Regions from separate parts of the Kineococcus auxinigenes genome, predicted to be linked through region 1. Evidence: predicted binding sites of a transcription regulator. Region 1 holds the regulator's gene; the other holds the start of a gene.

Region 1 (5,833 bases):
GGAGGGTTCCGGGCAGCTGCTGCCCGAGCACGACGTCCTCGTCGCCGACGAGGCCCACGAGCTGGCCGACCGCGTCACCGCGGTCGCCACCGCCGAGCTGTCCGCCGCCGTCCTGGGGGCGGCGGCCCGGCGCCTGCGCCGCTCGGCCGGCATCGTCAGCGAGGCGCTGGAGGACGCCGCCGCGGCCCTGGAGGCCGCCCTGGAGGACGCCCCGCCCGGCAGGCTGGAGGACTGGCCCGCGCCGCTGGCCGCGGCCGTGACCGCCGCGCGCGACGCGGCCCGCACAGCCCTGAGCGACCTGAAGACCGCCGCCGAGGGCGCCGGCAAGGAGGAGGACGCCGAGGCCCGCGGCGCGCGCCACCTCGCCCGCGCCGCTGTCCAGGAGGTCTTCACCGTCGCCGAGCGCCTCGCGGAGGACTCCGAGCACGACGTCGCCTGGGTCACCGCCGGCGCCCCGGGGGGCTCTCGCGCGCCGTCGCTGCACGTGGCGCCGCTGTCCGTGGCCGGGCTGCTGCGCGAGCGGGTCTTCACCGACCGCACCGTGGTGGCCACCTCCGCCACGCTGACCCTCGGCGGCTCCTTCGAGCCGGTGGCCGGGGCGTTCGGCCTGCGCGCCGGTCGCCGCGACGTGGTGCCGTGGACGGGGCTGGACGTCGGCAGCCCCTTCGACTACGCCCGCCAGGGCATCCTCTACGTCGCCCGCCACCTGCCGCCGCCCGGGCGCTCCGGCGTGGCCGACGCCGTCCTCGACGAGCTGGCCGCGCTCGTGGACGCCGCGGGTGGGCGCACCCTCGGGCTGTTCTCCTCGCGGCGCGCCGCCGAGGAGGCCGCCGCCGGCGTGCGCGAGCGCACCGGCCGCACCGTGCTGTGCCAGGGTGAGGACCGCCTGCCCCGCCTGGTGCGCCGCTTCTCCGACGAGCCGGCCACCTCGCTGTTCGGCACGCTGTCGCTGTGGCAGGGCGTGGACGTGCCCGGGCCGGGTTGCCAGCTGGTGGTCATCGACCGCATCCCCTTCCCGCGACCGGACGACCCGCTGATGTCCGCGCGCGCCCGGGCGGTGGACAGCGCCGGCGGCAACGGCTTCCTGACGGTCTCCGCCGCCCACGCCGCGGTGCGCCTGGCCCAGGGGGCGGGCCGGCTCGTGCGCGCCTCGGGCGACCGCGGCGTGGTGGCCGTGCTCGACCCGCGCCTGGCCACGGCCCGCTACGGCGGCTTCCTGCGCGAGAGCCTGCCGGCCTTCTGGCCCACGGCCTCGCCCGAGGTCGCCCGCGAGGCGCTGCGCCGCCTGGACGCCGCCGCGGCTGCGCCGGGCGGGTGAAGACCGTGTGCGGGACGCACCAGGGGCTGACCCGCGGGCCCGCACCTGGCATCCTCGCCCCGTGGCCACCGTCGGCTTCCTGCACACCGCGCACGCCCACGTGCGCACCTTCCGCGACCTCCTGAACCAGCGCGACGAGACCGTCGCCGACCGGCACCTGGTGGACACCGGCCTGCTGGCGGCCGCGCGCGAGCACGGGGCCCCGAGCGTGCGCGGCGCCCTGGCCGACCGGTTGCGCCGGCTGGTCGCCGAGGGCGCCGACGTCGTCGTGAGCACGTGCTCGGAGACGGGACCGGAGGCCGAGCGCGTCGGTGAGCGGGCGGGTGTGCGGGTGCTGCGCGTGGACCGGCCCATGGCGGAGGCGGCGGTGCTCGCCGGGCGGCGCATCGCCCTGGTCAGCTCCCTGGACGAGGCGGCCGCCACGCTGCGGCCGCTGCTGCACGAGTCGGCGGCCGCGGCGGGCCGCGAGGTGCGGTTCGTCGAGGTGCGCTGCCCGGACACCTGGTCCGCCTTCGAGTCCGGTGACGTGCTGACGTACTCCGCGAGCGTCGCGGACGCCGTGCGCTGCGCGGTGCGCGCGCTGGAACCGCCGGTGGAGGTCGTCGTGATGGCTCAGGCCAGCATGGTGGGAGCGGCGCTGCTGCTGCGCGACCTGGACGTGCCGGTGCTCACCTCCCCGCGGCTGGCGGTGGAGGCGGCGGTGGAGGCGGTCGTGCCGGTCGGCCGCTAGCGCGGGTGAACGCCGGCCGACACGCGCCGCGGCACCGGTCTCAGAGGCTGCGCAGCACCGCGGTCACGCGCCCCAGCACCACGGCCTCGTCGCCGTCGATCGGGTCGTAGAGGTCGTTGCGCGGCAGCAGCTTCACGTGCCCGTCCCGGCGCTGCAGCACCTTGACGGTGGCCTCCCCGTCGATCATCGCGGCCACGACGTCGCCGTTCTCCGCGGTGGGCTGCTGGCGCACCACCACCCAGTCGCCGTCGCAGATCGCCGCGTCCACCATCGAGTCGCCGACCACGCGCAGCACGAAGTGCTCACCGGCGCCCAGCAGCTGAGCCGGCAGGGGGAAGACCTCTTCCACGAGCTGCTCGGCGAGGATGGGGCCGCCGGCGGCGATGCGGCCCACCAGGGGCACGTAGGCCACGGCGGGGCGCTCGTCGGCGGCGGTGGCGTCATCACCGGTGAGGACGCCGTGGGCGGGGCCGGGGGCCACCACCTCCAGGGTGCGCGGGCGCCTCGGGTCCTTGCGCAGGTACCCCAGGCGCTCGAGGGTCTTGACCTGGTGGGCGACGCTGCTGGGGCTGGTCAGGCCGACCGCCTGGCCGATCTCCCGCATGCTCGGCGGGTAGCCGCGGCGCTCGACCGCCTCGCGGATCGTCTCCAGGACCCTGCGCTGGCGGGCGGTCAGCCCCGCGCGGTCCAGCGGCCCGTCGGGCAGCGGGTGCACCGACGCCCCGGCCCGGCCGCGGTCGTCCCCGTCCAGCACGTCCGTCACGTCGACTCCCCGTCGTCCCCGGCCGCCGCGGGCGCGCGGCTGCGATCACGCTACCCGTGCGCGGCCGGGAGCTCAAACAGGTGTTCGAACGTGTCGGAGGCGGGTGGCACGGTGCTCCCGCACCCCGAGCGCGCCGGGCACCGGCCCGCGGCGGGGCTTGCGCGCCACCGGCACAGCGGTGGTACAACATCGACGCCGGTTCGAACACCCGTTCGAGGCGGCTCCCGAGCCGGAGGTCCTCACCCGTGAGCAGCACCGCCCTCGCCCCGGTCCCCGCCGCCCGCCGGTCGTCCGCGCCGCGCCCGGCTCCCGCCGCCCGCTGCGCCCGCGCGGTGCGGCGCACCCGTCCCACCCGCCCCGCCGCGCGGCGCGGTCCGGGGCGTCGCCCGCTGCGGCTGACCCGCCGCGGGCGGCTGAGCGCGACCTGCACGGCGGCCGGTGTGCTCGCGGGCGTGGTGCTGGCGGTGTCCGCAGCGGTGGGCGAGCCCGCCGCGGCCGGCGGCGCTCCGGGCGCCGCGCCGCACGTCGTCACGGTGCTGCCGGGGCAGACCCTGTCGCAGATCGCCGCCGAGCTGGCGCCGGGTGAGGACTGGCGGGAGGTCGCCGTCACCATCGCGGAGGTCAACGGCCTCGCCTCGCAGGCCCTCCAGGCCGGCCAGCGCCTGACCCTCCCCGAGCTGGACTGACCACGACCGGACCCCGGCCGGCCGGCGGTCGCGCCCCCGCCGGCGTCCACAGACGTCCCGCGCGGCTTGCCGCCGCCGTCACCGGCGACGTACCGTCGCCCCACGATCAGGACCCCGGGCCGCCCCCGGGTACCGCCGCGGCCACCGGGGCCGGGCGCTGCGCGGGCGGCCGGGACGCCGCGTGGGAGGAACCAGGGGTGCACTGCCCGTTCTGCCGGCACGCCGACTCGCGCGTGGTCGATTCGCGGACGACGGAGGACGGCAGCAGCATCCGCCGCCGTCGCCAGTGCCCGAACTGCTCCAAGCGCTTCACGACGCTGGAGACCGCGAGCCTGTCGGTGGTCAAGCGCTCCGGCGCCACCGAGCCGTTCAGCCGCGCCAAGATCTCCACCGGTGTCCGCAAGGCGTGCCAGGGGCGCCCGGTCAGCGAGGACGACATCGCGCTGCTGGCGCACCGCGTGGAGGAGGCCGTGCGCGCCCAGGGCGCCGCCGAGATCGACGCCCACCAGGTGGGCCTGGCCACCCTGCCGTTCCTGCGCGAGCTGGACGAGGTGGCCTACCTGCGCTTCGCGTCCGTCTACCAGGCGTTCGACTCCCTCGCCGACTTCGAGGCGGCCATCGAGCAGCTGCGCGCCGAGCGCAGCGCCGCCCTGCAGCGCTCGGCGGGCGAGCCGGCCACGGCGGCCGCCCGGGGCTGAGCGCCCCGCCACCCGCCACCCGCCCCCCGCCGCCCGTGCCCCGTCGGCACCGCCCGCCCGCGCGGGCGAGAATGGGCCCATGCTGGATCCCGGGTCGCTGTACACCCTCGAAGGCACGCCACCGGTGCTGGTCGAGCCGCACCTCGTCGTGGCGCTGTCGGGCTTCGTCGACGCCGGCAGCGGCGTGCGGCTGGCCGTGGAGCACCTGCGCGAGGTGTGCGAGCACGAGCCGGTCGCCACCTTCGACGTGGACCAGCTGCACGACTACCGCGCCCGCCGGCCGGTGATGACCTTCGCCGGGGACCGGTGGGAGGAGTACGAGGCGCCGGTGCTGCAGCTGGAGCTGCTGCGCGACGCCGAGGGGTCGGCCCTGCTGCTGCTGACCGGGCCGGAGCCGGACGTGCAGTGGGAGCGCTTCACCCGCGCCGTCTGGCAGCTCGCGGACCGGCTGGGCGTGCACCGCACGATCGTGCTCAGCGCCGCTCCCACCGCCGTGCCGCACACCCGCCCCAGCGGGGTGACCGCCAGCGCCAGCCGCCCCGAGCTGCTGGAGGGGTACCGCACCTGGGACGTGCAGGCGCGGGTGCCCGGTCACGCGTCCGCCCTGCTGCACCTGCGCGGGGCGCAGGCGGGCCGGGACGTGCTCTCCGTCCTGGCGCACGTGCCGCACTACCTGGCGGCCAACGACTACCCGGACGCGGCTGCGGTGCTGGTGCGCACGCTGGCCGGTGAGACGGGCCTGGCGCTGCCGGTGGACACCCTGCTGGAGGCGGCCTCGGCCACCCGCGTGGAGGTCGACGCGCAGGTCGAGCAGTCCCCGGAGGCCGCGGCGGTGGTGCTGGCCCTGGAGGAGCAGTACGACGCCCGCGGCGACGAGGACCGGGGCGCGGGTGCGGCGAACGCCTACCTGCCCTCCGCGGAGGAGCTGGGGGCGCAGTTCGAGCGCTTCCTGGCGGGGCAGGAGGACGACCCCGGCGCGGAGTGAGCCGGGGCGGGGGTGCTCACGTCGCGGCGGTCCTGGGGGCGGTCGTGCCGCTGCTGCCGCCGGGCGCCCCGGACAGGTGGTGCAGCAGCGCCCGTGCGTAGGCGTCCGCGGGGTCGGCGGCCTCGAACGCGTCGGCGCCGCGCTCGTCGAGCAGCAGCACCCGGTGCACGACGCCGTCGCCGACGTCCCGGCGCTCCAGGCGGGTGAACCGCTCGCCCAGCAGTTCGCGCAGCTGGTGCTCGGCGGGCAGCCAGCACGCCTCCGGCTGGTCGACGGCGTCCAACGCCCACTCGGTGGTGCCGTTGAAGCCGATGACGCGGCCGGTGGGGTGCTCGTGCACCTCGACGGTCATGTCGCTGAGGGTGAACACGTCCTCGTCCATGTCCCGGTCGGGGATGAAGAACCTGTCCCCGGAGACCGGGTGCCACTCCAGCCCGGCGGCCTTCAGCTGCAGCGCGAGATCGACGGAGATCACCGCACCAGCATGGCCCCGGGGCACCGCGAGCGCGAGGTGGCGGGGCGCCCACCTCGCGCCCGCCGGCGCACCGCCACCGGGCGCGGGGCGGCTCAGCGCTCGGAGAGGCGGACGAGCATCTTGCCGGTGTTCTCCCCGCGCAGCATGCCGACCAGGGCGCCGGGCGCCTCGTGCAGCC
Region 2 (5,833 bases), on a different contig from region 1:
GGCGCGGGTGGCCTCGAGCGTCTCGGTGATGACCGCCGGGGCGTCGGCGAGCGCCTCGGGCTTCAAGCGCAGGTCCAGCAGGGACGTGATGCTCACGGATCCTCCTCGTCGGGGCTGCGGGGAGGCTAGCCAGGCGGTGCGGCGGGCGCGCGCCGAGGTCAGTCGAGCGGGTCGTCGTCCACGGCGGCCTCGTCCTCGCCGATCGCCTCGCGCACCAGGCGCATGACGAGGCCCGGCGGGTAGCCGCGCCGGGCGAGCACCCCGGCGAGGCGACGCTGACGCGCGGCGCGGTCCAGGCCGCGGGTGGCGGCCAGCGGCCGGCGCAGCAGTTCGCGCGCCGCGCCCTCCTCCACCTCGTCGCCGACCCCTTCGAGGGCCTCGCGGGCGGTCTCGTCGTCCACGCCCTTGCGCCGCAGCTCCTGCGCGAGGGCGCGCTTGCCGCGGCTGCGGGAACGGGAGTGCACGTACGCCTCGGCGTAGGCGCCGTCGTCGACGAGGCCGACCTCCTCGAAGCGGTCGAGGACGTCGGTGGCGACCTGTTCGGGGACGTCCTTGGCGGCCATCTTCTCGGCCAGCTGGGCGCGCGTGCGCGGCGCCATCGTCAGCTGGCGCAGCGCGATGGCGCGGGCGACGTCGTGCGGGTCGGCCTCCCGGTCCGGGTTCTCCTCCGGACCGGGAGGCCGCTGACCGCGCGAGCCTCGACTCAGAACGTCACCGCGGGCTCGGCCTCGACCTCGGCCGGGGCGTCGACGCGGGCACCGATGCCGAGCTTCTCCTTGATGCGCTTCTCGATCTCGTCGCCGAGGTCGGGGTTGTCGCGCAGGAAGGCGCGGGCGTTCTCCTTGCCCTGGCCGAGCTGGTCGCCCTCGTACGTGTACCAGGCGCCGGACTTGCGGACGAAGCCGTGCTCGACGCCGAGGTCGATCAGACCGCCCTCCCGGGAGATGCCGTGGCCGTAGAGGATGTCGAACTCGGCCTGCTTGAACGGCGGGCTGACCTTGTTCTTGACGACCTTGACGCGGGTGCGGTTGCCGACGGGGTTGGTGCCGTCCTTCAGCGTCTCGATGCGGCGCACGTCCAGGCGCACCGAGGCGTAGAACTTCAGCGCCTTGCCGCCGGTCGTGGTCTCCGGCGAGCCGAACATCACGCCGATCTTCTCGCGGAGCTGGTTGATGAAGATCGCCGTGGTGCCGGAGTGGTTCAGCGCACCGGTGATCTTGCGCAGGGCCTGCGACATGAGGCGGGCCTGCAGGCCGACGTGGCTGTCGCCCATCTCGCCCTCGATCTCGGCGCGGGGCACCAGGGCCGCCACGGAGTCGATGACGATGATGTCCAGGGCCCCGGAGCGGATCAGCATGTCCGCGATCTCCAGGGCCTGCTCACCGGTGTCCGGCTGGGAGACGAGCAGCGCGTCGGTGTCCACGCCCAGCTTGGCGGCGTAGTCGGGGTCCAGCGCGTGCTCGGCGTCGATGAAGGCGGCGATGCCGCCGGCCTTCTGCGCGTTGGCGACGGCGTGCAGGGCCACGGTCGTCTTGCCGGACGACTCGGGGCCGTAGACCTCCACGACGCGCCCGCGGGGCAGGCCGCCGATGCCGAGCGCGACGTCGAGGGAGATCGCCCCGGTGGGGATGACCTCGATGGGCGGGCGGCTCTCGTCGCCCAGACGCATGACGGAGCCCTTGCCGAACGACTTGTCGATCGCGGCCAGGGCGGATTCGAGGGCCTTCTCGCGGTCCGCGGGAGCGGGCATGTCCTCACCTCGGGTTGGGGTGGCCGACGCTTCGGCCCGGTGTGTTCTTCCGACCCGGGGAACGCTACGACCCGCCTCCGACACGAGCCGCGCACGTGGCCCGGCGTGTGGAGAGCGGGACCGGACGGCCCCCTGTGGAACACCGGCGATCCTATCCGTACAGGTGTTCGATGCCCAGCCGCGAACCGCCCCGGTCGGGTCGACGCACCCGTCGCCGCGCCGGCGGCGGCACCGTCGCAGGGGGTGGCGCGCACCACTCGTCCCTCGGCGGAGGGCCACCACCCCCTACAGTCGCGACCGCCCCACGGGGCGCCCCGGGACCCGGCGCGCCCTGCACGAGGACCAGGTGCGGACGAGCCCGCGCGCCGCACCCCGACACACCGAGCGAGGTAACCAGACAGTGATCCACCGCAGCCCCGACGTCGGCACCAGCGACGAGGCGACCGGCCGAGCACTGCCGAGCACGAGCGTCGTGGTGCCCACCCACCGTCGCCGCCGGGCGCTGGCCGCGTGCCTGCGCCCCCTGCTGGACGACCCGGCCACCGGCGAGCTCGTGGTGGTCGTCGACCACCCGGCCTCGGGCGAGGACGACGGCACCGCCGCCGACGTGCGGGCCCTGAGCGAGCGCGACGCGCGCGTGCGCCTGGTGCAGGTGCACGGCGCGGGAGCCACCGGCGCCAACGACGCGGGGCTGCGGGCGGCCACCGGCGAGGTGGTCCTCTTCATCGACGACGACGTCGTCGCCGAGCCGGGCCTGGTCACCGGCCACGCCCGGCACCACCTCCGGGGGAAGCAGCTGGTGGTGGTCGGGCACATGCCCACCACCGTCCCCCACCCCCGTGCCCCGGGGCAGTTCGCCACCCGCTTCTACGCCGCCGAGTACCTCGGCTGCGTCGGCGCCTGGCAGCGCCACGGGAGCGAGGAGGTGCTGCGCCGGCTGTGGATGGGCAACGTCTCCCTGCGCCGCGCCGACGCGCTGCGCGTCGGCCTGCACGGCGACGGCACGTTCACCGCGCTGCGCCACGGCGACCGCGAGTTCGGCCTGCGCTGCCTGCGCACCGGGCTGACCGGCGTGTACGACCCTTCGCTGACCTCGCGCCACGCCCACAGCCGCACGCTGGAGCAGTTCCGCGCCGACGCCCGCCGTCAGGGCGCCGGGCGCGTCGTGCTCGCCGAGCGCTACCCCGACCTGGTGGAGGTGGCCGACCCGCTGACCGGGCTGCCCGCACCGCTGCGCCGCGTGCTGTCGGCCGCCGGTGGCGGGCCGGCCGAGCCGGTCCTGGCCGGCGCGCTGAGCGTCGCCGTGCGCGCCGGCGGTGCACTGCGGTGCTGGCCGGTGGAGGACACCGCCGCCAAGCTGCTGCGACGCCTGGAGCACCAGGCGGGGATGCGCCGGGCGAGCCGGCAGGGCGGCCGTTAGCGGCGCCGGCGGCCCCGCCCGCCCGACCGCGGCACTACGCTGCCCGCTCACCCGCCGGGCCGGCGGGTCCCGCAGAGCAGCGACGGAGCGCCCGTGAGCACCCCCAGCGACACACCCGGCCGGCCGCAGGTCCTCGACGAGCGCGGGGGCGACCTCGTGGCCGCCGGCACGCGCCTCGAGCGCCTGGGCACCGGCAGCACGTGGGCCGAGGGCCCGTTGTGGCTGCCGGAGCAGCGGGCGGTGCTCGTCAGCGACATCCCCGGCGACCGCGTCCTGCGCTGGGACGAGGCCGGCGGGCTGCGGGTGGACCGCGAGCGCGCGGGATTCACCAACGGGCGCACCCTCGACCGCGAGGGCCGGGAGGTCTTCTGCAGCCACGGCCGGCGCTCGGTGGAGCGGCGCGAGCCCGACGGCTCCACCACCGTCCTGGCCGCCTCGTCCGGCGGGGCGCGGCTGAACTCGCCCAACGACGTCGTCGTCGCCTCCGACGGCGCGGTGTGGTTCACCGACCCGCCGTACGGCATCAGCGTGCCCGAGGAGGGGCACGAGGGGTTCCGCGAGTACGGCGACAACCACGTCTTCCGCCTGGACCCGGGCACGGGCGAGCTGCGGGTGGTGGTGGCGGACGTGGAGGAGCCCAACGGGCTGGCGTTCTCCCCCGACGAGTCGCTGCTGTACGTCGCCGACACCTCCGCCGCGCGCGTGCCGGGCAGCGGTTCGAACCGGCTGATCCGCGTCTACGACGTGCGCCGCGGCACCCCCGGCGGGCGCGGGCCGGACGCCCGCCCCGGCGGGCCGGTGGCCAAGAACGGCCGGGTCTTCACGACGGTGGACCGGGGCCTGGCCGACGGCTTCCGCGTGGACACCGCCGGGAACGTGTGGACCTCGAACGGCGACGCGGTGAGCGTCTTCGCGCCCGACGGCACCCGGCTGCTGGAGGTCGTCGTCGGCGAGGTCGTGGCGAACCTGTGCTTCGGCGGGCCGGAGGGCACCGACGTGTTCATCGCCGCCTCCACGAGCCTGTACCGGTTGCGCACCCGCGCCACCGGCGCCGGCCTGTGGTGGCTGCGCGGCTGAACCCGGTCCCGGGCGGACGGCTCGTCAGCGCCTCGGGGGCCGGTCCCTGCCCAGGCGCCGCTCCGGCGGCACGTCCATCGCGTCGCACAGCGCCAGCCAGACGGCCTTGGGCTCGACCCCGGCGTCCAGGGCCTGCAGCGGGGTGCGGTCCGCCAGGGCCAGCAGGACCTGGTCGTGCGCGAGGGAGCGTCCGTAGGCGCTGCCGAACTCGTCCTCCACCAGGGTCCAGAACTCGCTGACTCGCACGCGGGCAGGGTGCCACGGAGCCGCCGGTGCGGCGACGGCGGGCACGTGTCGGAGGGGGGTGCTGGGATGTCGGCATGTCCCCCCGCGCCGCGCGACCCGCCCCCGAGAGCACCGTCGCGCAGGGCGCCGGCCGCGGCGCGGGGCCGGACGGGCCGGAGGCGGCACCCGGCGGTGCGACGCCCGGCGCGGCGGAGGTGCTGGGCCGGTTCTCCCAGGCCACGCGCGCCTGGTTCACCGGCGCCTTCGAGGCGCCCACGCCCGCGCAGCTCGGCGCGTGGGACGCCGTCAGCCGCGGGCAGCACGCCCTCGTGGTGGCGCCCACCGGCTCCGGCAAGACGCTGTCGGCGTTCCTGTGGGCGCTGGACGGCCTGGCCGCCGAGCCGGTGCCGGAGGACCGCGACCTGCGCTGCCGGGTGCTGTACGTCTCGCCGCTGAAGGCCCTGGCGGTGGACGTCGAGCGCAACCTGCGCAGCCCGCTGACGGGCATCCGGCAGGCCGCCCAGCGCCTGGGCCTGCCGGTGCCGGAGGTGCGGGTGGGGGTGCGCTCGGGCGACACCCCCGCCGACGAGCGCCGCTCGTTCACCCGCACCCCGCCCGACGTGCTCATCACCACCCCCGAGTCGCTGTTCCTGCTGTTGACGTCCAAGGCGCGCGAGCAGCTGCGCGGGGTGCGCACCGTGGTCCTCGACGAGGTGCACGCCATGGCCGGCTCCAAGCGCGGCGCGCACCTGGCCCTGTCGCTGGAGCGGCTGGACGCCCTGGTCACCGCCGCCGGCGGGGAGCCGGCGCAGCGGGTGGGCCTGTCGGCGACGGTGCGCCCGGTCGGCACGGTCGCCGAGTGGGTCTCGGGCGGGCGGCCGGTGACGGTGGTGCAGCCGCCGTCCACCAAGCGCTTCGACCTGCGCGTGGTGGTGCCCGTGCCGGACATGAGCGAGCTGGACTCCTCCGGCCGCGGCCCGGCCGACGAGGACGACCTGACCGGCCAGGCCGCCGGCGACCCGCGCCGGGCCAGCATCTGGCCGCACGTGGAGGAGCGCATCGTCGACCTGGTGGCCGAGCACCGCTCCACGCTGGTCTTCGCGAACTCGCGCCGGCTGTCCGAGCGGCTGACCGCGCGGCTGAACGAGGTGTGGGACGAGCGCCTGGCCCCCGACGCCCCCGACGCCCCCGACGCCGAGGGCGGCGGGGCGGGCCGGGCGCCGGCCGAGCTCATGGGCGCCGCCGGTGCCGCCCGGGGCGCCCCGGCGGTGCTGGCGCGCGCCCACCACGGGTCGGTGTCCAAGGAGCAGCGGGCCCTGATCGAGGAGGAGCTCAAGGCCGGGCGGCTGCCCGCCGTGGTC

What was found. The regulator LexA, encoded in region 1, represses DNA repair genes until DNA is damaged. The targets are predictions, from matches to a motif close to TCGAACANNTGTTCGA.
Region 2: a site for LexA is predicted at 1,906-1,921, ahead of recA (recombinase RecA). Genes of this name have one in related genera too.

What each region holds. Positions count from the first base shown of each region.
Region 1 is NZ_JBKBCT010000048.1:11,006-16,838, forward strand. It holds gene ACRYR9_RS13570 (ATP-dependent DNA helicase) at 1-1,318, shown strand, start outside; gene ACRYR9_RS13575 (aspartate/glutamate racemase family protein) at 1,380-2,048, shown strand; gene lexA (transcriptional repressor LexA) at 2,089-2,811, opposite strand; gene ACRYR9_RS13585 (LysM peptidoglycan-binding domain-containing protein) at 3,057-3,497, shown strand; gene nrdR (transcriptional regulator NrdR) at 3,695-4,195, shown strand; gene ACRYR9_RS13595 (proteasome assembly chaperone family protein) at 4,275-5,180, shown strand; gene ACRYR9_RS13600 (pilus assembly protein CpaE) at 5,197-5,655, opposite strand; gene ACRYR9_RS13605 (NADP-dependent oxidoreductase) at 5,748-5,833, opposite strand, start outside.
Region 2 is NZ_JBKBCT010000051.1:229-6,061, forward strand. It holds gene ACRYR9_RS13985 (putative quinol monooxygenase) at 1-96, opposite strand, end outside; gene ACRYR9_RS13990 (regulatory protein RecX) at 159-707, opposite strand; gene recA (recombinase RecA) at 704-1,750, opposite strand; gene ACRYR9_RS14000 (glycosyltransferase family 2 protein) at 2,151-3,170, shown strand; gene ACRYR9_RS14005 (SMP-30/gluconolactonase/LRE family protein) at 3,264-4,247, shown strand; gene ACRYR9_RS14010 (DUF3046 domain-containing protein) at 4,272-4,493, opposite strand; gene ACRYR9_RS14015 (ATP-dependent helicase) at 4,568-5,833, shown strand, end outside.